One region of the Micromonospora sp. NPDC004336 genome, then DNA from elsewhere that is predicted to be linked to it. Evidence: predicted binding sites of a transcription regulator. Region 1 holds the regulator's gene; each other region holds the start of a gene.
What was found. The regulator HrcA, encoded in region 1, represses chaperone genes, less so after heat shock. The targets are predictions, from matches to a motif close to GGTTNGCACNCTCNNNNNGAGNGTGCNAACC.

Region 1 (9,472 bases):
CGGGCGGTGGCGACCGCGTTCGCCGCCGGCGGCGACCGGGTGGCGATCCACCACCGGGACTCCGCGGAACTGGCCGAGCGGCTGCGCGCCGAACTGCCCGGCGAGGGGCACGTGGTGGTCCGCGCCGACCTGACCGACCCGGACGCCGTACGCGCCATGGTCGACGAGGCGGCCGGCCTGCTGGGCGGGCTGGACGTGCTGGTCAACAACGCCGGCGTGTACGGCGAGCGGGACGCCCCGCACCCCGTCTTCGGCGCCTCCTACGAGCAGTGGCGCCGGCAGTGGCGGCAGGTGGTCGAGACCAACCTGACCGGCGCCGGCAACGTCGTCTGGTGCGCCGCCCAGCACATGCGCGACCGGGGCGGCCGGATCGTCAACGTCTCCTCCCGGGGCGCCTTCCGGGGCGAGCCGGAGCAGCCGGCGTACGGGGCCAGCAAGGCGGGGCTGAACGCGCTCGGGCAGTCGCTGGCGGTGGCCCTCGCCCCGTACGGCATCGCCGTCGCCACGGTCGCCCCGGGTTTCGTCGAGACCGACATGACCACCGAGCACCTGCGCGGCGAGCGGGGCGACGCGATCCGGGCGCAGAGCCCGTTCAACCGGGTGGCCCGCCCCGAGGAGATCGCCGCCGCCGTGCACTGGCTGGCCAGCCCCGGGGCAGAGTGGGCCTCGGGCACCATCGTCGACCTCAACGGCGCGTCCTACCTGCGCACCTGACCGTCCGTCGCGCCCGGCCGGCGGGGCCCGGTCACCAGCGGTCGAGGCGGGTGGCGAGCACCGAGAGGGCGGCCACGCCGGCCGTCGACGTGCGCAGCACCGTGGAGCCCAGCCGTACGGCGCGGGCGCCGGCGGCCAGGAAGGCGTCCAGCTCGGCGTCGGCGATGCCGCCCTCCGGGCCGACGACCAGCACGATCTCGCCGGTGCCGGGCAGCTCGGCGGCGGTCAGCCGCTCCTGCGCCCCCTCGTGCAGCACGAACGCCGCGGCGGCCCCGGCGATCCGGCGCGCGACCCGGACGGTCGACTCGTCCGGGATGCCGGCCACGACGGGCAACCAGGCACGGCGGGCCTGCTTGGCGGCCTCCCGGGCGGTCGCCGCCCACTTCTCGCGTGCCCGTACGCCCCGCTCGCCGCGCCACTGGGTGACCGAGCGGGCCGCGGCCCAGGGCACGATCTCGTCGACCCCGACCTCGGTCATCGCCTGCACGGCCAGCTCGCCCCGGTCGCCCTTGGCGATGCCCTGCACCACCACGAGGCGCGGGACGGACGCGTCGGCGTACCCCCGGGAGGTGATCTCCAGGTCGAGGGTGCCCCGGCCGACGGCGGTGACCACGGCGGCGGCCGTGCCGCCGCGCCCGTCGGCGAGCAGCAGCTCCTCGCCGACGCGCAGGCGCTGCACGGTGGCGGCGTGGTGCCCCTCGGGGCCGTCGAGGGTCAGCCGGTCGGCGGTGGGCAGCGACTCGACCAGGAACAGCGGTGCGGACACGATCAACAGGCTAGCCGCCCCGGGCGGCGCCGGGGACGGCGAGCCGCCGGTCAGGCGTGACCGTTGAACGCGTCGCGCATCCGGGAGAAGAAGCCGCCCTGCTTGGTCAGCTCGGCGACCTCCTCGCCCCGGGTCTTGGCGAAGTCGCGCAGCATCCGCTCCTGGTCGGCGTCGAGCTTGGTCGGGGTGCGCACGTCGAGGTGGACGTAGAGGTCGCCCCGGCCGGTGCCGCGCAGGTGCGGTACGCCCCGGGCGCGCAGCCGCAGGGTGCTGCCCGGCTGGGTGCCGGCCTTGACGTCGACGGTCTCCTCGCTGTCGAGCGTCTTGATGGTCAGCCGCGTGCCCAGCGCCGCCGCCGTCATCGGCACGGTGACCCGGCAGTGCAGGTCGTCGCCCTTGCGGGAGTAGACGTCGTGCGGCCGCTCGTGGATCTCCACGTAGAGGTCGCCGGCCGTGCCGCCGCCCGGGCCGACCTCGCCCTGCTGGGCCAGTCGGATGCGCATGCCGTCCTCGACGCCGGCCGGGATCTTGACGGTCAGCGAGCGCCGGGTGCGGACGCGGCCGTCGCCGGCGCAGGTCGGGCAGGGGTGCGGGATGGTGGTGCCGTAGCCCTGGCAGACCGTGCACGGCCGGGCGGAGACCACCTGGCCGAGGAAGGTGCGCTGCACGGACTGCACCTCGCCCCGGCCGGCGCACGCCTCGCAGGTCGCGAGGTGGGTGCCGGCGGCGGTGCCGGCGCCGGAGCAGGTGGTGCAGAGCACGGCGGTGTCGACGGTGATCGGCGCCTCGACACCGAACGCGGTCTCGTGCAGGTCCAGCTCCAGCCGCAGGATCGCGTCGGCGCCCGGCCGGGTCCGGGGTCGGGGGCCCCGCGAGCCGCCGGCCGCACCGCCGAAGAAGGCGTCCATGATGTCCTGGAAGCCGACGAACGGGCCGGCGCCGCCGGGACCGCCCGGGCCGCCCGCGCCCCCGCCGCCCGGGGCGAGCGGGTCGCCGCCCAGGTCGACGATCTGCCGTTTCCGGTCGTCCGAGAGGACCTCGTACGCGGCGTTGATGTCCTTGAACTTCTCCTGTGCCTCCGGGTCCGGATTGACGTCCGGGTGGAACTGCCGCGCCAGCTTGCGGTAGGCGCGCTTGATCTCGTCGTCGGAGGCTTCCCGGCTCACCCCGAGAATGCCGTAGTAGTCCCTGGCCACTGCGTTCCGTGTCCTCATGTTCGTCTCGCGTTGCGCCGGTCGTCGGCCGGAGCCGGCCGTCGGCCCTGACTGGTCAGTTCTGGGCCAGCAGCTCGCCCACGTAGCGTGCCACGGCTCGTACCGTGGCGATGGTGCCGGGGTAGTCCATCCGCGTCGGACCGAGCACGCCGAGCCCGCCGACGCTGGTCGAGCCCGGGCCGTAGCCGGTGCTGACCACCGACGCGGCGCGCAGGTTGTCGATCTCGTTCTCGTCGCCGATCAGCACCCGCGTCGTGCTCGGCTCCGCCTCGCCGATCAGCTTGAGCATGACGACCTCCTCCTCCAGCGCCTCCAGGATGGGGCGCAGGGAGCCCTGGAAGTCGAGCAGCCCGCCGCGGGTGAGGTTGGCCGTCCCGGCCAGCGCGATCCGCTCCTCGTGCCGCTCGATCAGCGTCTCCAGCAGCACCGTGGAGAGGGTGGTCATGGCGGGCCGCAGGTGCGGCACCGACTCGTCGACCAGCGCCTGCACCAGCGGCGGGGTCTCCGAGAGCCGGGTGCCGACCAGCTTCTCGTTGACCAGCCGGCGCAGGTCCGTCACGTCCTCGGCGGGGATCGGCGCGGGCAGCTCGACCAGCCGCTGCTCGACCCGCCCGGTGTCGGCGATCATGACCAGCATGAGCCGGGTCGTGGAGATCGGCACCAGCTCCAGGTGGCGCACCGAGGAGCGGGCCAGCGACGGGTACTGCACGACGGCGACCTGCCGGGTGAGCTGCGCCAGCAGCCGGACGGTGCGGTGCACCACGTCGTCGAGGTCGACCGCCCCGACCAGGAAACGCTCGATCGCCCGGCGCTCGGCCGGGCTGAGCGGCTTGACCCGGGACAGCCGGTCCACGAAGAGCCGGTAGCCGCGGTCGGTGGGCACCCGGCCGGCGCTGGTGTGCGGCTGGCGGATGTAGCCCTCCTCCTCCAGCACGGCCATGTCGTTGCGGACGGTCGCCGGCGAGACCCCGAGCTGGTGCCGCTCGACCAGCGCCTTGCTGCCGACGGGCTCCTGCGTGGCGACGTAGTCCTCGACGATCGCGCGCAGCACGGCGAGCTTGCGGTCGTCGAGACCCATCCCTTCCACCTCCCTGTCGCACGTCGGGCCCGGCACCCCGGGGGCCGGGCGGGCTGCTGGCACTCGTCCGTAGCGAGTGCCAGTCTACGTCGGCGCGCCCGGCCACGCGATGATCAACCTTGGACCGGTCGTCCGGGGCGGGCCGCCGGCCGGCCGGGGCGGCGGCCGCCAGGGCCGATCATCCCGGCAACCCGGCCGGTGTCGCTCTGGTGCGGCCTTGCCGGCTGCGCCTACCGTGACGTCCATGACTGAACCACCTCGCCCTCCCGGAGCGGGGGACCCCGGCGACCGGCCGGACCCGGCCGCTCCGTCGGGGGTTCCCGGCCCGCCCGGCGCCGACGAACCCACCGCACCACTGTCCGGGGCGCCGGGCCCGGGCGGCTATCCCCCGCCCGGTGGCTATCCGCCGCCCGCCGGTGACCAACCGCCGTCGGGCGGCTACCCGCCGTCGGGCGGCTACCCGCCGCCGGGTGGCTATCCCCCACCGGGCGGCTACCCCCCACCGGGTGGCTATCCCCCGCCGGGCGGCTATCCGCCCGGCGGCTACGGCGCGCCCACCGCCGGCTACGCCAGCAACGACGACAAGAACTGGGCCCTGATCGCCCACTTCGGCGGCGCGCTCGGGGTGATCGTCGGCGGTGGCCTCCTCGGCTGGGTGGCGCCGCTCATCGCGCTGATGACCCGCGGCCAGCAGTCGCCGACCGTCCGGGCGCACGCCGTCGCGGCGCTGAACTTCCAGATCACCTGGGCGATCGCCAGCGTGCTGAGCTGGGTGCTCACCCTGATCACCTGCGGGATCCTGTTCTTCGTCCCGATGCTCGTCTGGCTCGTGCCGCTGATCTTCGGGATCATCGGCGGGGTCAAGGCCAACGAGGGCGTCCTCTACCGCTACCCGATGAGCTACAGCTTCACCAGGTGAGCCGGGGCCGGCCGCTCCCCCGGCCGGCCTCGGCCACGTCCCACCAACGCGACGAGCGCCGGCCCGGGGCGGCCCACCGGCCCGGCCGCCGGCCGCCCGCCGCGCCGCTTTCCGCCGCCCGCCGGTCAGGGCAGCAGGTCGCGGACCACGGCGTCGGCGAGCAGCCGCCCGCGCAGGGTCAGCACCGCGCGGCCCGCCGCGTACTCGGGGGCAGCCAGCAGGCCGTCGGCGAGCGCCCGCGCCGCACCGGCCCGGCCGGCCTCGTCGAGGGCGTCCAGCGGCAGCCCGGAGGCGAGGCGCAGCCGGAGCATGACGTCCTCCATGTGCGCCTCGTCGGCGGTGAGCACCTCCCGGGCCAGGCCGGGTGACTCGCCGGCGGCCAGCCGCTTCGCGTACGTCGTGGGGTGCTTGACGTTCCACCAGCGCACGCCGCCGACGTGGCTGTGCGCGCCCGGGCCGAGGCCCCACCAGTCGGCGCCGGTCCAGTAGAGCAGGTTGTGGCGGCAGCGGGCCGCCTCGTCGCGGGCCCAGTTCGACACCTCGTACCAGGAGAGACCGGCCGCGCCGAGGGCGGCCTCCGCGGCGAGGTAGCGGTCCGCGGCGACGTCGTCGGAGGGGTACGGCAGCTCGCCGCGCCGCATCCGGGCGGCGAGCCGGGTGCCGTCCTCCACGATCAGGGCGTACGCGCTGACGTGGTCCACCCCGGCGGAGACGACCTGGTCCAGGGAGGCGGCGAAGTCGGCCTCGGTCTCCCCCGGCGTGCCGTAGATGAGGTCCAGGTTGACGTGGTCGAACCCCGCCTCGCGGGCCTCCCGGGCGGCGGCGACGGCCCGGCCGGCGCTGTGCGTGCGGTCGAGGATCGCCAGCACGCCGGGGGCGGCGGACTGCATGCCCAACGAGATCCGGGTGTAGCCGGCGGCCCGCAGCGCCTTCAGCGACTCCGGCGTGACCGACTCCGGGTTGGCCTCGGTGGTCACCTCGGCGTCGGGCGCGAGCCCCCAGGCGCGGTCGATGCCGTCGAGGATCCGGGCCAGGTCGTCGGCGGGGAGCAGGGTCGGGGTGCCGCCGCCGACGAAGACCGTGTCGACCCGGGGCGGCGGGGCGTCGCCCAGCACCCGGCCGGCGAGCGCCAGCTCGGCCAGCACGGTGTCGGCGTAGCCCTCGCGGCTCGCGCCGCCGCCCAGCTCGGCGGCGGTGTACGTGTTGAAGTCGCAGTAGCCGCAGCGGCTGGCGCAGAACGGCACGTGCACGTACACGCCGAAGCCCCGCGCGCCGACGGCGCGGGTGGCGGTGGCGGGCAGCGACCCGTCGACGGGGACGGTTTCGCCTTCTGGAAGGACGCCGGGCATGGCCACTAGTGTGCCCGGCATGACCTCTCCCGACGTGCTCGTGCGGGCCGCCACGGCCCGCGGGGTGACCACGCTCACCCTGGACAGCCCGCACAACCGCAACGCGCTCTCCACGCCGCTGATGACCCAGCTGCTGGCCGGCCTCGCCGAGGCGGTCGCCGACGACGCCGTACGCGTGGTCGTGCTGGACCACACCGGCCCGGTCTTCTGCTCGGGAGCGGACCTGAGGGAGACGGCCGCCGCGTACGCCAGCGGCACCGTGCCCGCCGGGATGCTGGGCGACGTGCTCGCGGCGGTCCGAGAGTGCCCGAAACCGGTGGTGGCGAAGGTGGCCGGGCCGGCCCGGGCCGGCGGCCTGGGCCTGATCGCGGCGGCCGACCTGGCGGTGTGCGCGCAGGAGGCGACGTTCGCCTTCACCGAGGTGCGGATCGGGGTGATCCCGGCGGTCATCTCCGCGACCGTGCTGCCCCTGCTGCACCCCCGCGCGGCGGCCGAGCTCTACCTGACCGGGGACACCTTCGACGGCCGGCGGGCGGCCGAGATCGGCCTGGTCACCGCCGCGGTGCCGGCGGACGGGCTGGCCACCGCCGTCGCCGGATACTGCGACTCGCTGGTGCGGGGCGCGCCCGGCGCGCTGGCCGGGGCGAAGGAGCTGCTGCGCCGGCGGCCCGCCGCCGACCTGCGGGAGGAGATCGCCGGGCTGTCGACGCTCTCGACCGGATACTTCCTGTCCGAGGAGGGTCGCGAGGGCGTGCTGGCGTTCCGGGAGAAGCGGCCGGCACGCTGGGTGCCCGCCGCCGACGGCGACGCCGAGGCGGGCGCCGGCCGGTAGCCGCCGGGCCGGCGCCGTCGCGTTCGTGGGCGGGCGACGTCGCGCCGGGACGGGCCCGGGGCGGCTCTCGCGTCCGCCCGCCGGGGCCGGCGGGTGAGGCCGCGCCGGAAACGGGGAACGTGGAAGCTCACCCGGCCGGGCCCCGGCGGGCGCACGGACCGGCGGGCCGGGCGGCCGGCGGGGCCACCGAAACCGGTCGGACGACCCTGGGGGTACCACGGGGGACGTACGCTTGGCGGGCTGTCGAACAGGGGGTGTGGGTGCGAACTCGGGCAGTCGTGACGGGCGGCGTCGTCCTCGTCCTCGTCGCCGTGGTCGGAATCTGGATCGTCATCCGGCAGGTGGGTGGGCAGCTGCGCCTGCCGCTGTCCAGCCGGACCTGCACGGTGCAGGCGGACGGCCGGGTGGCCCTGGACGCCGACCAGATGGCCAACGCGGCGACGATCGCGGCGATCGGGATCCAGCGCAAGATGCCCGACCGGGCCGTCGTGGTGGCGCTGGCCACCGCGTACCAGGAGTCCGGCCTGCGCAACCTCGCCGGGGGCGACCGCGACTCGGTGGGGCTGTTCCAGCAGCGCCCGAGCCAGGGCTGGGGCACCGCGGAACAGATCCGCGACCCGCGCTACGCGACGAACCGGTTCTACGCCGCGCTCAAAAAGGTGCGTGGCTGGGAGCGGATGCGGGTCACCGACGCCGCGCAGAAGGTGCAGCGCTCCGCCTTCCCCGAGGCGTACCAGAAGTGGGCGGACGAGTCCGAGGTGCTGACCCGGGCCCTGCTCGGGCACGCCACCGGCGCGGTCGCCTGCACGGTGAGCCGCGACCCGGCGATGCGCGGGGCCGCGGCGGCGACCGCGCTGACCCGCGGCCTGTCGCTGGACTGGGGCCTGGCCGCCGTCGGCGCGGCGGACCTGACCGGCCTCACCGTTCCGGCCGCCGACGAGCGTCGGGGCTGGCGGTACGCGCACTGGCTGGTCTCCCACGCGGACGACCACGGCGTCAAGCGGGTGCGCTTCGGCGGCCTGGAGTGGACCGCCCGCAACGGCACCTGGAGCCGGGTCGACGGCGAGCCCGCGACCGACGACCGGGTGGTGGCCGAGGTCTTCGCCGAGGCGTAGCGGGCCCGATCTCCTTACCGGCAGTCACCGCACAATCCGTCATTTCGGGCCAAAAACCTCGACAGCGCGCGTCGACGCGACGCATCGTAGTCGACCGGCTCCCCACGGTTCGGACAACGGTCGCATATCAGGCCCGGCGGTACCCCGCCCCGGAGCCAGCGCGTTACGATCGGCGGCCTGTGCCAGCAATGGTTTCGCCTCATGGGGAGGGGTACGTCGAGGTGTTCGACTACGGCGACCGGACCGGTTACGAACCGATCAGTGACACCGACCGCAAGGAGTTCCACGAGCAGGGCTTCCTCCTGCTGCGCAACGTCCTGACGGAGGACCACCGGGCGGCGCTGGAGGCGGCGGTCGACCGCGTCTACGCCGAGGAGCAGGCCAAGGGCAACACCACCAAGGACGGCACCCTGCACCTGCTGGGCTTCCTGGACCGGGACGAGCTCTTCGGCGACCTGCTGACCCACCCGATCGCCTTCCCCTACATGTGGGGCCTGGCCGGCTGGAACATCTACACGCACCACAACCACCTGGACGTCACCCCGCCGGCGGCCGAGCCGGAGAAGCCGTACTGGGGATGGCACCAGGACGGGTACCGGCAGAACTCCGACCCGGAGACGATGGACCCCAACCTGCCCCGGCCGATGTTCTCGCTGAAGGTGGCCTACGTCCTGTCCGACCTGTCGGAGAACGGCCGGGGCGCCACCAAGGTGATCCCGGGCAGCCACCTGTGGAACTCGCTGCCGCGCCCGGAGGACACCTCGGTGCACAACCCGGACCCGGAGGGCACGGTGGAGATCACCGCGAACCCGGGCGACGCGTTCATCTTCGACCGCCGCCAGTGGCACTCCCGGTCGACGAACCTGTCGACCATCACCCGCAAGATGCTCTTCGTCGGCTACACCTACCGGTGGATCCGCCCCCTGGACGAGCTGCACATCGACAAGGACGGCGAGTGGTGGGCCAACCGCACGCCGGTGCAGCGCCAGCTCTGCGGTGAGGGCACCCACACCGCGAACTACTGGGGCATCAACTGGGACGGCTACATCGACGACGAGATCCCGCTGCGCAAGGAGCTCAAGCAGCGCGGTCTGCTCGACCGCAACATCCCCTGGCTCCGCTGACCCGCTCACCCGGCTCCGGCCGGGCGTAGTCGGACGGGCCCCCTCCCGCGTGGGAGGGGGCCCGTCCCCGTCTCCGCGCTTCCACGTGCGTGCCGGCCGACACCCGCCCCGCCGTCGATGGCCGGCGGAACCAGGCGTCGGCCGGCTTCAGCTCCGGGCCGCCAAAAGGCCGGCCTAAGCGCCGGGCCGCCAGAGGCCGGCGTCAGGGCCGGGCCGCCAGAAGGCCGGCCTAAGCGCCGGGCCGCCAGAGGCCGGCGTCCGGGGCCGGGCCGCCAGAAGCCCGCTTCAGCTCCGGTCGGCGAGCCGGCGGCGGGCCTTGTCCCGGATCTTCTCCGGCAGGTCGGGCGCGTCGAGCAGCCGG
Region 2 (9,472 bases), on a different contig from region 1:
GGTGGCTGGCGGCGGAGTGCCACCAGGCACCGCCGGCCGGCGCCTCCGCGCAGAGCGACAGCGGCTCGCCGAGCATCACCGCGTCCGCGCCGCAGCCGAGGGCCTTCGCGATGTCGCCGGAGGTCTCGATGTCGCCGTCGGCGATCAGGTGCACGTACCGGCCGCCGGTCTCGTCGAGGTAGTCCCGGCGGGCCGCCGCCGCGTCGGCGATCGCGGTCGCCATCGGCACCCGGATGCCGAGCACCGAGTCGGTGGTGGACCACTCGTCGCCGCCGATGCCGACGATCACGCCCGCCGCGCCGGTGCGCATCAGGTGCAGCGCCGTCTTGTAGTCGGTGCAGCCGCCGACGACGACCGGGAGGTCGAGGTCGGCGATGAACTCCTTGAGGTTGAGCGGCTCCTCGGTGGTCGAGACGTGCTCGGCCGAGACGATGGTGCCCTGGATGACCAGGATGTCCACGCCGGCGTCGAGGATCACCGGGGCCAGCGCCAGGGTGTGCTGCGGGCTGACCCGCACCGCCACCGTCCCGCCGCCGGCCCGCAGCTCGCGGACCCGCTCGGCGATCAGGTCGGGACGGATCGGCTCCGCGTAGACCTCCTGGAGCCGCTTGGTGGTGCGGGCGTCCTCGTCGAGCGCGGCCAGCTCCTCCAGGACCTTGGCCGGGTTCTCGTAGCGGGTCCAGAGGCCCTCGACGTTGAGCACGCCGAGGCCGCCGAGCTGGCCGAGCCGGACGGCGGACGCGGGGCTCATCGTCGCGTCCGAGGGGTGCCCGACGCAGGGGATGCCGAACTGGTAGGCGTCGAGCTGCCAGGCGGTGGAGACGTCGTCGACGTCCCTGGTCCGGCGGCTCGGCACGATGGCGATGTCGTCCAGGTGGTAGCCGCGCTGCGCGGTCTTGCCCAGCCCGATCTCGACCACGTCACGCATGGGGGACTCCAGGTGGTTGGGGGTGGTGGGTCAGCGGGAGTGGTAGTTGGGCGCCTCGACGGTCATCTGGATGTCGTGCGGGTGGCTCTCCTTGAGCCCGGCCGCGGTGATCCGGATGAGCTGGCCCCGGCGGTGCAGCTCGGGGATGCTCTCCGCGCCGACGTACCCCATCGCGGCGCGCAGCCCGCCGATGAGCTGGTGGGCGACCGCGGACAGCGGCCCGCGGTAGGGCACCTGACCCTCGACGCCCTCGGGGACCAGCTTGTCCTCGGCGAGCACGTCCTGCTGGAAGTAGCGGTCCTTGGAGTAGGACTTGGCCTGCCCCCGGGACTGCATCGCGCCGAGCGAACCCATGCCCCGGTAGGCCTTGTACTGCTTGCCGTTGATGAAGATCAGCTCGCCGGGGCTCTCCTCGCAGCCGGCCAGCAGGCTGCCGAGCATCACCGTGTCGGCGCCGGCGACCAGCGCCTTGGCGATGTCGCCCGAGTATTGGATGCCGCCGTCGCCGATCACCGGGACGCCGGCCGGCCGCGCGGCCCGCGCGGCCTCCATGATCGCGGTGATCTGCGGTACGCCCACCCCGGCCACGATCCGGGTGGTGCAGATCGCCCCCGGGCCGACGCCGACCTTCACGCCGTCGGCGCCCGCCTCGACCAGCGCCCGCGCGCCGGCGTAGGTGGCGACGTTGCCGCCGACGATGTCGATCGTCACGTCCTTCTTGAGCTGGCGGACCATGTCCAGCACGGCCCGCTGGTGGCCGTGCGCGGTGTCCACGATCAGCACGTCGACGCCCGCGTCGACAAGCGTCCTGGCCCGCTTGTACGCGTCGTCGCCCACCCCGACGGCGGCGGCGACCCGCAGCCGGCCGGCGTCGTCCTTGGTCGCGTTCGGGTACTGCTCGCTCTTGGTGAAGTCCTTGACGGTGATCAGCCCGCGCAGCTTGCCCGACCCGTCGACGATCGGCAGCTTCTCGACCTTGTGCTGGCGCAGCAGGCCGAGGGCGTCGTCCTTGCTGACCCCGACCGGGGCGGTGACCAGCGGGGTGCGGGTCATGATCTGGTGGACCGGGGTGGCCGGGTCGGAGACGAAGCGCATGTCGCGGTTGGTGACGATGCCGACCAACTGGCCCTCGCCGTCCACCACCGGCACTCCGGAGATGCGGTAGCGCCCGCAGAGCGCGTCGACGTCGCGCAGCGTGTCGTCGGGGCTGGCGGTCACCGGGTTGGTGATCATGCCGGACTCGGAGCGCTTCACCAGGTCGACCTGGAGCGCCTGGTCCTCCAGGGAGAGGTTGCGGTGCAGCACGCCGATGCCGCCCTGACGGGCCATCGCGATGGCCATCCGCCCCTCGGTCACCGTGTCCATGGCGCTGGACAGCAGCGGGATGCTCAGGTTGATGTTGCGGGTCAGCTTCGTCACCGTGTTGACCCGGCTGGGCACCACGTCCGACTCGCCCGGCTGGAGCAGCACGTCGTCGAAGGTCAGGCCGAGCGGGACCACCCGGGCCGAGCCGGCGGGCAGCTCCGGCAGGTGGCCGCCCACCTCGCCGTTGTCGGCGCCGGCCGGAAGATCGGTGCTGGGCGAAAATTCCACGATTGCTCCCCTGAGCTGCTCGGACGGGCTTCAGCGAGGTGGCGCGCGCGGGCACGGGCGCGCGCCGGGTGACGGCGCGTCGTCCCATCGTACCCACCGGCCTGGGCCGTCCCCGCCGGTGGCGGCCCAGGTCACCGGTGCCCGGGGGCGGACGCGGCACCGGCGTTGGGTCTACGGTGAGGGGGTGCACGACGAGCCCATCGACCCCTTCAACGGCGACCCGGCCGATCCGGCCGCCGGTCTGCACGACGCGGGCGACGACGCCCCGCTCGACCCGCTGACCGACGTCGAGCGCCAGGACGTGCTGGAGGACCTCGCCGACCTGGAGATCTACCAGGCGCTGCTGGCGCCGGTCGGGGTGCGCGGGCTGGTCATCGAGTGCGAGGACTGCCGGGAGCCGCACTACTTCGACTGGGACCTGCTCCGGGGCAACCTGCGTCACCTGCTCAGCTCCGGGCGGCCCCGGGTGCACGAGCCGGCCTACGACCCCGACCCGGACCACTACGTCACCTGGGACTACGCGCGGGGCTACGCCGACGGCGTGCACGACACCCTGACCGAGGGCACCGACGAGGAGCCCGACACCGACCGCTGACCCCGGCCGCGCCAGCAGGGCACCGCGCGATCAGGCCACCAGGCCGGCGCGGAAGCCGGCCGCGACGGCGTGCGCGCGGTCCCGCGCGCCGAGCTTGCGGAACAGCCGGCGGGCGTGGGTCTTCACCGTGTCCTCCGAGACGAACAGCTCCCGGCCGATCTCGGCGTTGCTCTTGCCCTCCGCCATGCCGAGCAGCACCTGGAGCTCACGCTCGGTCAGCCCGATCGCGGACCGGCCGCCGCGCCCGCCGGAGGCGGCCCGCTGCTGCCCCGCGGGCGGGGCGTCGGTCGGCTCGGCCGGGTCGTCGCCGCGCTGCGCCGGCACCACCGTCGGGGCGCCCGCGCCGTCGGCCGCCGCCGCCGACCAGGCGGAGCCCGGGTCGGCCGGCGACCGACCGGACGGGGTGGCGCGGACCGGTCCGCCGACCGCCGCGGTGTCCCGCGCCGGATCGGTGACGCGGGGGCGGGTCGTCCGGCCGGGCGAGGAGAGCAGCAGCAGGGCCTTGGCCACCGCGCTGGTCAGGTCGTGGTCGGCACCCTGGATCAGGCCCCGGGCGCCGGCGCTGATCGTGGCGGCGGCGGCCTCCGACTCCTCGGTGCCGAGCAGCAGGACGGAGGCCTGGGGCGCGCGGGCGAGCACCCGCCGGACGAAGCCCGCGCTGTCCGGTCTGGTGAGGGCCGTGTCGGCGAGCACCACGTCGGCCGGGCGCTCGGCCAGCCGCAACATCACCTCGGGATCGGAGACGGCGGTCCGCACGACGGCGGACAGCCCCAGCCGCGCCGCCGCGGACGTCAGATGCTGCGCCGCAAGCGGTGTCCGAACGCACACGAGAACCGTACGCACAGTGGGTCTCCTCTCCGCCAACGAGCAGACCACGGCCGGGTCGAGTCGCGAGGGGGTTCCCGACAATCCTCCGAACTTTTCCGACAAGTAGGGCATATGCCGCGAGTTGTCCGAAGTTTTGGATCACAGAAGTGTGAGCCGGGGAAAGCTCGGGTAGGGAGCATCCAGGCCGGAAACGGCGCGCCTGCGCGGACCGTCGCCCGGACGCCGATTCACCAGGATCTGCGCGGTGCCGCGCGGGAGGAGGGGTGCTGATGTCGAACGTACGCAGACTGCCCGGACCCATCGTCGACCTCTGGGACTGGCAGCGGCTCGGTGCCTGCCGGGGCCGGGACAGCGCGCAGTTCTTCCACCCCGACGGCGAGCGCGGCTCGTCGCGCCTGCGCCGCGAGTCCGGGGCCAAGGCGGTCTGCCGCGCCTGCCCGGTCCGCGCCGAGTGCGCCGCGCACGCGCTCTCCGTCCGGGAGCCGTACGGCGTGTGGGGCGGCTTCAGCGAGTCGGAGCGGCTGCGGCTGCTCGCCCTCGGCTGGGAGGACCTGGCCGACCGTCGGCAGACCCGGGTCGACGTCGCCCGGCTGGAGGCCCGCCTGGGCCGGCCGCACAAGTCGACCGTCCCCGCCCAGCGCAAGATCGCCTGACTTCGCGCACCGACGTGCCGGACGCCGCGCCCCGACCCGGGGCGCGGCGTTCGTGCGTCCGGGGCGACGACACGGGCCGCGACGCACACAGGGCGCGCCGTCGCGAAGACGGCGCGCCCTGTGTGTCGCGTACGGCGAGGGTCAGAAGCCCGGGCCGTGCTGGTGGCCGTGCCCGTGGCCGTGGCCGTGGCCGTGCCCGCCGGCGGCGGCCGGCTCGGCCTTCTCCGGCTTCTCCACCACGAGGCTCTCCGTGGTGAGCAGCAGGCCGGCGATCGACGCGGCGTTGCTGACCGCGTTGCGGGTCACCTTCACCGGGTCGACGATGCCGGACTTCGCCAGGTCGACGTACTCGCCGGTGGCGGCGTCGAGGCCGTGGCCCCACTCCTTGCCGGCGACCTTCTGCACCACGACGTAGCCGTCGTGGCCGGCGTTCTGGGCGATCCAGCGCAGCGGCTCGACCAGCGCCTTGCGCACGATCGAGACGCCGACCTTCTCGTCACCGGTGAAGCCGAGGTCGTCGTCGAGCGCCGGGATGATCTGCGCCAGGGCGGCGCCGCCGCCGGGGACGGTGCCCTCCTCGACCGCGGCCTTGGTCGCGGCGATCGCGTCCTCGATGCGGTGCTTGCGCTCCTTCATCTCGACCTCGGTCGCGGCGCCGACCTTGATGACCGCGATGCCGCCGGACAGCTTGGCCAGCCGCTCGGCGAGCTTCTCCCGGTCCCAGTCGGAGTCCGAGGCCTCGATCTCCTTGCGGATCTGCGCGACCCGGTCGGCCACCTCGCTCGCCTGGCCGCCACCGTCGACGACGGTGGTGTTCTCCTTGTCGACCACCACGCGGCGGGCGGTGCCGAGCACCTCCAGGCCCACCTGGTCGAGCTTGTAGCCCAGCTCCGGGGCGACCAGCTCGGCGCCGGTGAGGATCGCCATGTCCTGCAGCATCGCCTTGCGGCGGTCACCGAAGCCGGGGGCCTTGACCGCGCAGACCTTGAGGGTCTTGCGGATCGAGTTGACCACCAGGGTGGACAGGGCCTGGCCCTCGACGTCCTCGGCGATGATCAGCAGCGGCTTGCTGTTCTGGAGGACCTTCTCCAGCAGCGGCAGCAGCTCCTCGATCGCCGAGATCTTCTGGGTCGTGATCAGGATGTACGGGTCCTCCAGGACCGACTCCTGCGACTCCACGTCGGTGACGAAGTTCGGCGAGATGAAGCCCTTGTCGAACTGGAGGCCCTCGGTGACGTCCAGCTCGGTGTGCAGGGCCGAGCCCTCCTCGACGGTGATGACGCCGTCGCGGCCGACCCGCTCCATCGCCTCGGCGATCAGCTCGCCGATCGTGGCGTCCTGCGCGGAGATCGTCGCGACGTGCGCGATCGACTCCTTGTCGGCGACCTCGACCGCGCGGCCGAGCAGCGCCTCGGAGACCTTGGCGGCCGCCGCGTCGATGCCCCGCTTGAGGCCGGCCGGGTTGGCGCCGGCCGTGACGTTGCGCAGGCCCTCGCGGACCATGGCCTGGGCCAGCACGGTGGCGGTGGTGGTCCCGTCGCCGGCGACGTCGTTGGTCTTGGTCGCCACCTCCTTGACCAGCTGCGCGCCGAGGTTCTCGTAGGGGTTGGTGAGCTCGATCTCCTTGGCGATGGTCACGCCGTCGTTGGTGATCGTGGGCGCACCGAATTTCTTGTCCAGGACGACGTTGCGCCCGCGGGGGCCGAGGGTCACCTTGACCGCGTCCGCGAGGGCGTTGACACCGTGCTCGAGCAGGTGCCGCGCGTCGTCCGAGAAGCTCAGGATCTTCGCCATGAATGTCCCTTCGAAGCGACGCTGCCCCGGCCCGGCGAGCCGGACCGGGGCAACGACACTGATCGGTTGCTTACTTCTCGATGACCGCGAGGACGTCGCGGGCGGAGAGCACCAGGTACTCCTCGCCGGCGTACTTGACCTCGGTGCCGCCGTACTTCGAGTAGAGGACGGTGTCGCCGACCTTGACGTCGACCGGCACGCGGTTACCCTTGTCGTCGATCCGGCCCGGGCCGACAGCGAGGACGGTGCCCTCCTGCGGCTTCTCCTTGGCGGTGTCGGGGATCACGATGCCCGACGCCGTGGTGGTCTCAGCCTCGTTCGCCTGGACCACGATCCGGTCCTCGAGCGGCTTGATCGCAACCTTGGTCGCGGTAGTCACGGGCATACCCTCCTGGGGTACTGGTTTCGTTACCGATCGGCATGCCGACCGGCGTCAATCTGCCACATGCCACCGGGCGGGGCCGTCGTCGCGGGTGCCGGTCCGCCTGGCGTTCAGCGCCCGGACCTGACGGCCCGGAAGCTGGCACCCTCGGGGTGAGAGTGCTAATCGCAGGTTATTCCTCGGCTAGCACTCCGTCAAGGAGAGTGCCAGCCCGCCGGTCGGCGCGTCGGGCCGGGCGGCGAGAATGACCGGGTGGATCTCGACCAGCTCGCCGCCCTGCGTACGCCCGAGGGGTCGGCCGCGCTCGACGCGGCCGCGCGCGTGGCCGGCGGCGATCCGCTGGCCGCGGCGGCCGCGCTCCGCTCGGCCGGGCTGCCGCCCGCGCTGTCGGCGGCCGCGCTCACCCAGGCCGAGCTGCGCCGCCGGGCGGTCGGCAAGTTCGGGCCCGGGGCGGCGGGCATGTTCCTGACCCGGGCCGGGCTGGAGCAGGCCACCCGCCGGCCGGTGGCCGACCGGCGGGCCGCCCGCCTGCGCGACGCCGGCGTGCGCACCCTGGCCGACCTCGGCTGCGGCCTCGGCGCGGACGCGCTCGCCGCCGCCCGCGCCGGCATCCGGGTGTACGGCGTGGAGGCCGACCCGGTGACCGCCGCGATGGCCGCCGCCAACGCCGAGGCGGCCGGGCTGGCCGAGCTGTTCACGGTGGAGTGCGGCGACGCCACGGCGTTCGACGTGGGCCGGGTCGACGGCGTCTTCTGCGACCCGGCGCGGCGCAGGGCGGGCACCGGGCGGCGGATCTTCGACCCGAACTCCTACTCCCCGCCCTGGGACTTCGTCGTCGGGCTGGCCGAGCGGGTGCCGCACACGGTGGTGAAGGTGGCGCCCGGGATCGACCACGCGCTGATCCCGGCGGGCGCCGAGGCGGAGTGGGTGAGCGTGGACGGCGACCTGGTCGAGGCGGCCCTGTGGTGCGGCCGGCTCGCCGCGGTCCCCCGCCGGGCCACCCTGCTGCGCGGCAGGGCGGGGCACCTTCCCGACGCCTCCGGCGCGGCGGCGGTCGCCGCCTTCCAGCTGACCGGCTCGGGCGACGCCGAGGCGCCCGTCGGGCCGGCGCGCCGATTCGTGTACGACCCTGATTCGGCGGTGGTCCGCGCGCACCTCGTCGCGGAGCTGGCCGACGCCCTCGACGCGACGCTGGCCGACCCGAGCATCGCCTACCTCTACGCGGACACCCCCGTGGCGACCCCGTTCGCCCGCTGCCTGGAGGTCACCGACGTGCTGCCGTTCTCGCTCAAGCGGCTGCGGGCGCTGCTGCGGGACCGCCGGGTCGGCCGGGTGGAGATCCTCAAGCGCGGGTCCGCGCTGGAGCCGGAGAAGCTCCGCCGCGACCTGCGGCTGGCCGGCGACGAGGCGGCCAGCCTGGTGCTGACCCGGGTGGCCGGCGCGCCGACGGTGCTGGTCTGCCGGCCGGTCGGGGAGCGGTAGGGGCGGCGGTGGGGCGCCGCGCCCCGCTAGCGTGACGGTCATGGCGGGACAGGGCACTCCGGCGACCGCGCTGCTCGTGAAGCGCAAGGTCGCCCACAGCACCCATCCGTACGACGTCTCCCCCGACGCGCCGAACTACGGCGCGCTGGTCGCGGCGGCGCTGGGGGTGCCGCCGGAGCGGGTGTTCAAGTCGCTGGTCGCCGAGGTCGACGGGGCGTTGACCGTGGCGGTCGTGCCGGTCACGGGCGAGCTGGATCTCAAGGCGCTCGCCGCGGCCGTCGGCGGCAAGCGGGCCGCCATGGCCGACCGCGCGGTGGCCGAGCGGGCCACCGGCTACGTGCGCGGCGGGATCAGCCCGCTCGGCCAGCGCCGGCGGCTGCCCACCGTGCTGGACTCGTCGGCGCTCGACCACCCCACCGTCTACGTCTCGGCGGGCCGGCGCGGTCTCCAGGTCGAGCTGGCCCCGGCCGACCTGCTGGCCCTGACAGACGCGCGGGTCGCTCCACTGTCGGCCCGCTGACGGGCGCGCCAGGCCGCCCCGCCGCCGGGCATGCGGACCGCCGGGCGACCCGCGCGGAACCGTCACGCCGCTGCTCGGCACCGCCCGCTCCCGCCATCGCACGGGAGACCTGCGGCCGAGGACCCTCGACGGCAGACGTCCCGCTCTCGCATGCGGGTACACGACCAGCACGCCCGCCGCGGACGAGCCGCTCAGACGAGGGTGGGCGTGTCGTCGGCGTTGCGGAATTGTTACCGCCGCCAACAAACTCCGACCCCGACACCCTTGCGTGCCGAGTGTGACGCGGAATACGTTGCCGGACACAACAAACGACCACCGTCACTTCCTCCACCGAAAGGACCCTGCACATGCGCAAGGGCTTCCTCACCTTCGCCGCCGTGGGCCTGCTGGCCACCGGCGGCATGGCCGCCTGTGGTGACGACTCCGGCAGCGATCAGGCCGGCGGCGACAGGAAGGCGAAGATCGGCGTGATCCTCCCGGACAGCAAGTCCTCCGCGCGTTGGGAGAGCGCGGACCGCAGGTTCCTGGAGGAGGCGTTCAAGGCCGCCGGCGTCGAGTACAACATCCAGAACGCGCAGGGCGACAAGTCCAGCTTCTCCACCATCGCCGACGGCATGCTCACCGACGGCGTCACCGCGCTGATGATCGTCAACCTGGACTCCGGCACGGGCAAGGCGGTGCTGGAGAAGGCCAAGTC
Region 3 (9,472 bases), on a different contig from region 1:
TCGAAGCGTTCGGCCCGCAGGCGGCGCAGGTCGGCGGCCCGGCGCTCCGGGGAGAGCTGGCCGGCCGCGATTCGGGACACGTTGGGGTCACGCACCCGTCCACGGTAACCGTCGTGGCCGCTCCGGCCACACGCCGGCCGCGCCGTACTGTCGGGGCATGGAGGTCGGCCCCCCGTTCCCCGCTCACCAGCCCGCCCCGTTCCCGCCGGCCGCGCCGGCCCGGCCGAGCCCGTGGGCGGTGGTGGCGGCGGTGGCGGTCGGCTGCTGGGCCGTCTGGTTCGTCCTGGTCGGCCAGCTCGGCGGGTGGCTGGCCGACCAGATCGTGCTGGCCTCCGGGCTGGACCGCGTGGTGTGGCTGTGGCCGGCCACGGTGCTGTTCACGGTACTGCTGGTCGGCGCGCCCGCGCTGGCGCTCGCCCTGCTGCCCCGCTCGGCGGCGGTCCGCGCCACCGGCCGGGCCTGGCTGGCGGCGGCGCTCGTGCTCGGCGCGCTGGGGCTGCTCCGGGCGATCCCGCCGGTGCACCACGAGGCGTACCTCGCCGCGCTGGCCGCCGCCGCGGCCCTGGCGACCCTCGTCCTGCGGGCGGTCGCCCGCCGCGCGGCCGCCCGGCCGGCCCCGACCGTCACCCTGCTCGGGGCGGCCGGCGGGCTGGCGCTGCTGCTGCCCTGGGTCTGGCTGGGGGCCCTGGGCGGCCTGCTGGAGACGGTGCTCGCCGGGCTCGCCGCCGCGGCCCTGGGCGTGCTGGCCGGGGAGCTGCTGGACGACGCCTTCTGGGCCCGCTTCGCCGGGGACGTGCCGCCGCGGCCGGCCCGGCTGGTGCTGGTCGGCGGGCTCGTCGCCGGGGTCGCCCTGCTGCTGCTGGCCGCCGGGGTCGGGCAGTCCGGCGCCCAGCTTCCCCTGCTGCTGACCCTGCCGCCGGCCGGCTTCGCGCTGGCGGCCCTGCACGCGGCGGCCCGCCGGCCGGCCACCGCCACCCCGGCCGGCCCGCCGCACGCCGGCCCGCCGGGCGCCGCCCGCGCCGGCCTCTCGGACACCGCCAGCCCGGCCGGCCCGCCGCACGCCGGCCCGCCGGGCGCGACCCACGCCGGGCTCTCGGACACCGCCCACGCCGGCGCGCCGGGCGTCGCCGGGCCGGCGGGCGCGCGCGCCGCGATCCGCTGGCTGGTCGGGCTCGCCGTGTTCGGCCCGCTGGCCTTCACCGACCCCGAGGAGATCACCCTCGTCCTGGCCGCCACCCGCGACGTGCCGTTCTGGGTGGCCGCCGCCGCCGGCGCCGGGCTCGCCGTCGCGGCCGTGCTCGCCGTGGCGTACGGCGTGCTGCTGGCCCGGCCCCGCAGCCGGCGGCCGAGCCGGCGGGTGGCCGCGGTGACCGCCGCCGCCCTGCTGGTCGCGGTCGGCGTGGTGGCCGTCGGCGCCGGCCAGCCCGGCCTGCACGGCGAGCGGTTGTTCGTGGTGCTGCGCGAGCAGGCCGACCTGCGCGGCGTCCCCCCGACGACCGGCCGGGCCGGCCGGGACGCGCGGGCCGGCGAGGTCTACCGCCGCCTGGTCGACACGGCCGAGCGGACCCAGGCCGACCTGCGCCGGGACCTGCGCCGGCTGCGGCTGGACCACACCCCCTACTACCTGGTCAACGCGGTCGAGGTGGACGGCGGGCCGGCGGTGCGGGCCTGGCTGTCGCGTCGGCCGGAGGTGGCCCGCGTGCTGGTCAGCCAGCGGGTACGGCCGCTGCCCGCGCCGGCCGGCAGCAGCAGCGGCTCCGCGCCCGCGCCGACGGGCCCGGAGTGGAACGTCCGGATGATCGGCGCGGACCGGGTCTGGTCGCAGCTCGGCGTCGACGGCTCCGGCGTCGTCGTGGGCAGCTCGGACTCCGGGGTGGACGGCGGGCACCCGGCGCTCGCCGGCGGGTTCCGGGGCGGCGACGACTCCTGGTACGACCCGTGGGACGGCACCCGGTCCCCGCGCGACCGGGGCGGGCACGGCACCCACACGGTGGGCAGCGCGGTCGGGCGAGGCGGGATCGGGGTGGCCCCCGGCGCGCAGTGGGTGGGCTGCGTCAACCTGGACCGCAACCTGGGCAGCCCCGGCCACTACCTGGACTGCCTCCAGTTCATGCTGGCGCCCTTCCCGCCCGGCGGGGACCCGTTCACGGACGGGCGGCCGGCGCGCGCCCCCGAGATCCTCACCAACTCGTGGGGCTGCCCGGCGATCGAGGGCTGCGACCCGCGGGCGCTCAGCCCGGCCACCGCCGCCCTGGACGCCGCCGGCATCCTGGTGGTCGCCGCCGCCGGCAACACCGGCCCGTACTGCGGCTCGATCGACGACCCGCCCGCGCCGTACGGGGACGTGCTGACGGTCGGCGCGGTGGACCAGCAGCGCCGGGTGACCAGCTTCTCGTCCCGGGGACCGGTGCCGGGGGCGACCAAGCCGGATCTGGTCGCGCCCGGCGACGAGGTGCTGTCGGCGATGCCCGGCGGCGGGTACGACTCGCTCAGCGGCACGTCGATGGCGACCCCCCAGGTGGCCGGCGTGGTGGCGCTGATGTGGTCGGCCAACCCGGCGCTGGTGGGCGACCTGCCCCGGACCCGGCAGATCCTGCGGGACACCGCGACCCGGGCCGAGGCGACGTACGCCTCCCGGACGGCCACCTGCGGCGGCGACGCGAACATCACCGGCGCCGGCCTGGTCGACGCGTACGCGGCCGTCCGGGCGGCGCGGGGGTGAGTCAGCCCAGCCGGTCGAGGAGCTCCAGCGACCGCCGCACCACCAGCGCCGTCGCGTCCGCGTCGTACGACGGCAGCGCGCTGTCGGTGAACAGGTGCCGGTCGCCCGGGTAGACGTACAGCTCGGCGAGGTCGGGGCCGACGACGCCGACCAGCTCGCGGGCGGCGTCGAGGTCGCCCTCCAGCGCGAAGAACGGGTCGGCGTCCATGCCGTGGACCTGCACCGGAACCCCGGCGGGCCAGGGGCCGACGGCCCATTCGCCGGTGACGGGCAGGCAGGCTTCGTAGAGCAGTGCGCCGCGAACGCCGGGGCGGGTCTGGGCGAGCCGCTGGGCGGTGGCGGCGCCCCAGGAGAAGCCCGCGTGGACCAGGCCGTCGGGCAGCTCCGCCACGGCCCGGTCGGCGCGCTCGCGGAGCACGTCGCCCCCGATGCTCCTGGTGAGCGCGAGGCCCTCGTCGAGGGTCGCCGGCCGCGCGCCGTCGAACAGGTCGGGCGTGTGCACGCCGTGCCCGCCGTCCCGCAGCCGGTCGGCGAACTCCCGCACCCCGTCGGTGAGCCCGTGCAGGTGGTGGAACAGGACAACTTCGGCCATCTCGTACACTCCGGTTCACGAACGACAACGATCGAATGGTCCATTATCCTAGAACGGTCGAAAAATGTCGAGCAATGAGCGCATCCCCGACTACGACCTCGACGAGATGCTCGTGGTCACCGCGCCCGCGCAGCTCCGCGCGCTGGCCGACCCCCTGCGCGCCACGCTGTTGGAGCTGGTGCTGGAGCGGGCCGCCACGGTGACCGAGCTGGCGCGGGCGGTCGACCGGCCCAAGAGCAGCGTCGCCTACCACGTGAACGCGCTCGTCGACGCCGGCCTCCTGCGCGTGGTACGCACCCGGCGGGTGCGGGCCATCGACGAGCGCTACTACGGCCGGGTCGCCCGCACGTACTACATCGGCGCGCTCACCCGCCCCGAGGACAAGCGGGTCGCGACCGGCGTCAACGGGCTCGCGGAGGCCGTCGCCGAGTCCGCCGCCGCGCACGCCGCCGACGACCTGCGCTGCACCCTCGTCCACGCCCGCATCCCCGTCGAGGAGGTGCGGGCGTTCTGGGCCGAGGTGCAGGCGCTGGCCCGCCGCTTCGCCCAGATCCCCCGCTCCGGCGACCAGGTCTACGGGTTCGTCGCCGGCCTCTACCCGACGGACGCGCCGACCCTCCCCGAGCCCGGCGCCGAGGCCGAGGCCGAGGCCAAGGGCGAGACCGGGGCCAGGGTCCAGGGCGAGACCGGGGCCGGGGCCGAGGGCGAGACCGGGGCCGGGGACGAGGGCGAGGGCGAGTCCGGGGCCGGGGACGAGGGCGAGGGCGAGGGCGAGACCAGGGCCGGGGCCGGGGCCCGCCCGGCGGAATGACGGTGACCGGCCCGTGGGCGGCCCGACGGCGCCGACATGGACCCGTCTCGGCGAAGCCGACAGGTCCCCTTCTTAACAGAAACGCCCCGGTGATCTAGGGTCGGCGTCCATGGACCTGGAGATCGTCGAGCTGGGACCGGACCAGCGGCCCGCCGTGGTGGAACTGTGCGGGCGGGCGCTGGACCTGCCCGAGGACGCGGCCGAGGCGCCGGCCATCGTGGACACGCTCTGGACGCGGGCCGCCGCCGACCGCCCGGTGATCGCGTGGGGCGCGTACCGCCAGGGGCGCCTCGTCGGCACCCTCGTCGGCTCCCTCGCCGCCGGCGACGGCGACGCCCGTGGGCACGTCGACCTGATCGCGGTGGCGCCGGACCAGCGGCGGCGGGGCGTCGGGCGCGCGCTGGTGGGGGTCGCCGAGGCGCGGCTCGCCGAGCTCGGCGCGGTGGAGGTGCTGCTCGCCGGCAATCCGCCGTACTACGCCTGGCCGGGCATCGACGTGCGCTACACCCCGGCCGTCTGCGCGGCGTCGGCGCTCGGCTACACCCGCGACCGTACGGCCTGGAACATGACCGCCGACCTGTCGTACGACGAAAGCCCCGCCCTGCGCGCGACGGGCCCGGCGGAGGAGCGGTTGGCCGCGCGGGGCGTCACGGTGCGGCGGGCGGAGCCGGGCGACCTGCCGGCGCTGACGGAGTTCGCCCGCGCCACCTTCGGCGGCGCCTGGGACGCCGAGCTGGCCGGCTCGGTGGGTCGGGAGGGGGCGGGCTGCCACCTGGCCGAACGCGACGGCGAGGTGCTCGGCTTCGCCGCGTACGGATCGTCGCGGCCGAGCTGGTTCGGCCCGATGGGCACCGCCCCGGCGGCGGAGGGCTCGGGGATCGGCGGGGTGCTGCTGCGCCGCTGCCTGCGCGATCAGCGGGCGGCGGGCGTGACGGCGGCGCAGATCGGCTGGGTCGGGCCGGTGCCGTTCTACTCGGGCAGCGCCGGCGCCCGGATCGAGCGGGTCTTCTTCCTGTACCGCAGGACGCTCGCCGGGTGACGCGGGAGGGCGAAGGGGACATCGACGCCGATAGCCCCATTCGCCCCCGTCGCTGATCGACGCCCCCTACCGTTTCGGTAGAGGAGGCAGCCATGACCACGGACGACGAACGCCCCGGCCCGTTGCCGTTCGACCGGCTCGACTACGGCGACGCCGAGCAGGAGGCCGAGATGACCGGCGCCGACGAGGCCGCCGACGAGCCGGTGGCCCTGGTCGACGAGCCGGTCCAGATCCCGCAGCCGTACGGCCGGGCGCAGAAGAGGCGCAACCAACGGCCGCTGCCGACCTGACGCGGAAAGGGGCGGACCGCTGACGCGGCCCGCCCCTTTCGGCGTTGTGGAACCGGACTCAGAAGTCCATCTCCCCGCCACCCGGACCAGCCGGGGCGGCCGGGGTCTTCTCCGGCTTGTCCGCCACGACGGCCTCGGTGGTGAGGAAGAGCGCCGCGATCGACGAGGCGTTCTGCAGCGCCGAGCGGGTCACCTTGGCCGGGTCGATGATGCCCGCGGCCAGCAGGTCGACGTACTCGCCGTTGGCGGCGTTGAGGCCGTGACCCGGGTCGAGGTTGCGGACGTGCTCGACGACCACGCCACCCTCGAGGCCGGCGTTGACGGCGATCTGCCGCAGCGGGGCGTCCAGCGCGATCTTGACGATCTGCGCGCCGGTCGCCTCGTCGCCGGTCAGGTCCAGCTTGTCGAAGGCGGTCTTGCCGGCCTGCACCAGCGCGACGCCACCACCCGGGACGATGCCCTCCTCGACGGCGGCCTTCGCGTTGCGGACGGCGTCCTCGATGCGGTGCTTGCGCTCCTTCAGCTCGACCTCGGTGGCCGCGCCGACCTTGATCACCGCGACGCCGCCGGCCAGCTTGGCCAGCCGCTCCTGCAGCTTCTCGCGGTCGTAGTCGGAGTCGCTCTTGTCGATCTCGGCCCGGATCTGGTTGACCCGGCCCTGGATCTGCTCGGCGTCACCGGCACCGTCGACGATGGTGGTCTCGTCCTTGGTCACCACGACCTTGCGGGCGCGGCCCAGCATGTCGAGGCCGACGGCGTCCAGCTTGAGGCCGACCTCCTCGCTGATGACCTGGCCACCGGTGAGGATGGCGATGTCGGCCAGCATGGCCTTGCGGCGGTCACCGAAGCCCGGCGCCTTGACGGCGACCGACTTGAAGGTGCCCCGGACCTTGTTGACGACCAGGGTGGCCAGGGCCTCGCCCTCGATGTCCTCGGCGATGATCAGCAGCGGCTTGCCCGACTGCATGACCTTCTCGAGGATCGGGAGCAGGTCCTTGACCGACGAGATCTTGCTGTTGACGATCAGGAGGTAGGGGTCGTCGAAGACGGCCTCCATGCGCTCCGGGTCGGTCATGAAGTAGGCCGAGATGTAGCCCTTGTCGAAGCGCATGCCCTCGGTGAGCTCCAGCTCCAGCCCGAAGGTGTTGCTCTCCTCGACGGTGATGACGCCTTCCTTGCCGACCTTGTCCATCGCCTCGGCGATGATCTCGCCGACGGTGCTGTCACCGGCGGAGATGGAGGCGGTGGAGGCGATCTGCTCCTTGGTCTCGACGTCCTTGGCGAGCTTGGACAGCTCCTCCGAGACGCTGGCCACGGCGGCCTCGATGCCCCGCTTCAGGGCCATCGGGTTGGCGCCGGCGGCCACGTTGCGCAGACCCTCGCGGACGAGGGCCTGGGCCAGGACGGTCGCCGTCGTCGTGCCGTCACCGGCCACGTCGTCGGTCTTCTTGGCGACCTCCTTGACCAGCTCGGCGCCGATCTTCTCGTAGGGGTCCTCGAGCTCGATCTCCTTGGCGATGCTCACACCATCGTTGGTGATGGTGGGGGCACCCCACTTCTTCTCCAGCACGACGTTGCGGCCCTTGGGGCCGAGGGTCACCTTCACGGCGTCGGCGAGCTGGTTCATGCCCCGCTCGAGGCCCCGGCGCGCCTCTTCGTCGAACGCGATCATCTTGGCCATACGGCGTTGTCCTCCTGGACACTCACGGGCCACCCGGAGTGTGTGTCCCGGATGGGCCGCCTGGTGTACGCACCTTGGGACGTCGCCACCTGGCGACGACGACGTCTCCTCGGCCGGGCCGGATAGCCCGCGACGACCGGCCATGTGCCGCACCGGCGTGTGGACGCCCGTGCGGCCGTGGCCCTACCGCCCCGACCATTGGCACTCACGGTATGCGAGTGCCAATGACTTGTTTAGCACTCTCCCCTGCCGAGTGCAAGCACGCCCGTCCCCGTCAGCCGAGTTCACCGGCCAGCCGCGCGCTGTCCACCGGACCCTCGTGGACGCGCTGCTCGGCGTACGTGACGACGAGCCCGACGAGCTGGGCGAGGTGCGCCGGCAGGGCCAGCACGCCGCTGACCAGCGTCACCACGAGCACGCCGACCGCCGTGCCCGCCGATTCCAGCGGCGTGGTGCCGAACGGCAGCGACCCGACGCCCTCGACCATGCCGGCCGCCCCGCTGCCGACGATCACGGCCGCCGCGACGAGCGCCACCCGACCGAGCAGCATCCCCAGCCGGTCGTGGAACATCCGGTACGAGCGGCCGATCGGGTGCTGGCGCTCGAAGAGGTAGACCGGGCCGGCCATGCTCAGCGCGAACGCGAAGTAGATGCCGGGGATGACGCAGAAACAGATCCCCAGCCCGATGATCAGGCTCATCACCATGGTCCAGCCCCACAGGCCGAGCGCCCGGCGCGCCCCGTACGCCAGCGCGGCGCCCAGACTCACCTGCTCACCGGCCGCCTGCCGGGTGACCACCCAGGTGCCGGCGGCCCAGCCGAGGCTCTGCACCAGGCCGAAGACGATGGCGCTGCCGAGCACCACGGAGAACAGGAGGCCCAGGTCGGCCAGGAAGGTGTCGGGCAGCGCGGCGGGGTCGCCGGCCGTCGACTCCTCCCACTTCGCCGTCGGGTCGAGGACCAGCGTGACCACCGAGACCACCACCGCCGGCAGCACCTGGGTGAACAGCAGGATGGGCAGCAGCAGTCGCCAGCCCCGGCGCACCGCACCGACGCACCGGTCGAACCAGCCGCTCACGCCGCCCCCGGGCGGGGTCACCAGCGGATCGGCCGGGTTGACGCCCGGCGGGTACCACCCGTGGCCCGGCTGCTGCCCCGGATAGGGGACCGGAGCCCCGGGATAGACGACCGGCGCACCCGGATACCACTGCTGCCCGCCGTACGGGCCGGCGCCGGCCGGGAACCCGCCGGTGGGCGGGAGGACCCAGCCCTGCGGCTGCTGCGCGCCCGTCGGACCCCCGGTGGGCGCGGAGCCCGGCATCCCGGTCGCCGGGGACGCGGCCCCGACCGGCGGGGGCGTGGGGGCGACCGGCCGGGACGTCTCGCCGACCGGAGCGGGGACGGCCGTCGCGCCGTCGGACGGAGGCGACGCGGGCGCTTCCCCGATCGCTGCTTCGCCGACCGGCGCTTCGCCGGCTGGCGCTCCCCCGGTTGCCGGAGGCGGCGTGGGCGCGGCCGATGCTTCCCCGGCTGCCGGAGGCTGCGTGGGCGCGACCGGTGCCTCCCCGGCCGTCGGAGGCGGCGTGGGCACGGTCGGCCCGTCGGCCGACGGCGGCGTGGGCGCGAACGGCGGCGGGGCGGTCGGATCGCCGGCCGGCCCCGGGGCGGGATCGGGGGTTCCCGGGGGCGGGGTGGCCTGGGGCGGCTGGTCGGACATGGACCCTCCTCAGCGACGGCTGGAACGGTCCACGATCTTCCCTGCCCGCGCGCCCCGGGAGTAGCCCGCCCCCGCGCATCCCAATCCGCGCATCCCAATCCGCGCATCCAGATCCGCGCATCCCGATCCACGCGTCGCCGGGCGGCCGGACGGCGTCGGGAAGCCGGACGGCGTCGGGCGTCCGGTCCGCGTCAGGCGGCCGGTCGGCGCCGGAAAGCCGGTCGGGCGTCGGGCTGCGGCCCACGCCACGACCGGCGGCGCTGTCGCGGTGGGACGGCCCGCCGCACCCGACCGACCGGCCCCGCGGCGGGCGGCGGGCGGCGGGCGGCGGGCGGCGGGTCAGGCGATGACGCGTACGCGCTCGGCCTGGGGCCCCTTCTGACCCTGGGCGATCTCGAACTCCACCCGCTGGCCGTCGTCCAGCGCCTTGTAGCCGTCCATCTCGATCGCGGAGAAGTGGACGAACACGTCCTGACCGCCGTCGACGGCGATGAAGCCGTAACCCTTCTCGGCGTTGAACCACTTCACGGTGCCCTGTGCCACGGTGCACTTCCTCACTCTGCGCGGCGTTCCACGACCCCGGAGCCCGGCGGACCGGCACCGGAGGACCACCGAATCGG

Region 2: groES (co-chaperone GroES) is a predicted target of HrcA. The motif match lies at 6,910-6,940, and genes of this name have one in related genera.
Region 3: groL (chaperonin GroEL) is a predicted target of HrcA. The motif match lies at 7,332-7,362, and genes of this name have one in related genera.

Annotation. Positions count from the first base shown of each region.
Region 1 covers NZ_JBSGDY010000005.1:4,036-13,507, reverse strand. The annotation lists gene ACWENR_RS02185 (SDR family NAD(P)-dependent oxidoreductase) at 1-714, shown strand, start outside; gene ACWENR_RS02180 (16S rRNA (uracil(1498)-N(3))-methyltransferase) at 746-1,480, opposite strand; gene dnaJ (molecular chaperone DnaJ) at 1,531-2,676, opposite strand; gene hrcA (heat-inducible transcriptional repressor HrcA) at 2,750-3,772, opposite strand; gene ACWENR_RS02165 (DUF4870 domain-containing protein) at 4,017-4,691, shown strand; gene hemW (radical SAM family heme chaperone HemW) at 4,817-6,040, opposite strand; gene ACWENR_RS02155 (enoyl-CoA hydratase-related protein) at 6,060-6,872, shown strand; gene ACWENR_RS02150 (hypothetical protein) at 7,127-7,987, shown strand; gene ACWENR_RS02145 (phytanoyl-CoA dioxygenase family protein) at 8,176-9,111, shown strand; gene ACWENR_RS02140 (MOSC domain-containing protein) at 9,397-9,472, opposite strand, start outside.
Region 2 covers NZ_JBSGDY010000039.1:20,144-29,615, reverse strand. The annotation lists gene ACWENR_RS11420 (GuaB3 family IMP dehydrogenase-related protein) at 1-928, opposite strand, end outside; gene guaB (IMP dehydrogenase) at 959-2,521, opposite strand; gene ACWENR_RS11410 (DUF5319 domain-containing protein) at 2,706-3,116, shown strand; gene ACWENR_RS11405 (response regulator transcription factor) at 3,147-3,959, opposite strand; gene ACWENR_RS11400 (WhiB family transcriptional regulator) at 4,214-4,597, shown strand; gene groL (chaperonin GroEL) at 4,739-6,391, opposite strand; gene groES (co-chaperone GroES) at 6,462-6,776, opposite strand; gene ACWENR_RS11385 (THUMP-like domain-containing protein) at 7,026-8,255, shown strand; gene ybaK (Cys-tRNA(Pro) deacylase) at 8,296-8,775, shown strand; gene ACWENR_RS11375 (sugar ABC transporter substrate-binding protein) at 9,123-9,472, shown strand, end outside.
Region 3 covers NZ_JBSGDY010000004.1:63,128-72,599, forward strand. The annotation lists gene ACWENR_RS01975 (glycerol-3-phosphate dehydrogenase/oxidase) at 1-80, opposite strand, end outside; gene ACWENR_RS01980 (S8 family serine peptidase) at 158-2,722, shown strand; gene ACWENR_RS01985 (dienelactone hydrolase family protein) at 2,724-3,314, opposite strand; gene ACWENR_RS01990 (ArsR/SmtB family transcription factor) at 3,379-4,125, shown strand; gene ACWENR_RS01995 (GNAT family N-acetyltransferase) at 4,235-5,164, shown strand; gene ACWENR_RS02000 (hypothetical protein) at 5,257-5,454, shown strand; gene groL (chaperonin GroEL) at 5,513-7,135, opposite strand; gene ACWENR_RS02010 (hypothetical protein) at 7,410-8,456, opposite strand; gene ACWENR_RS02015 (cold-shock protein) at 9,192-9,395, opposite strand.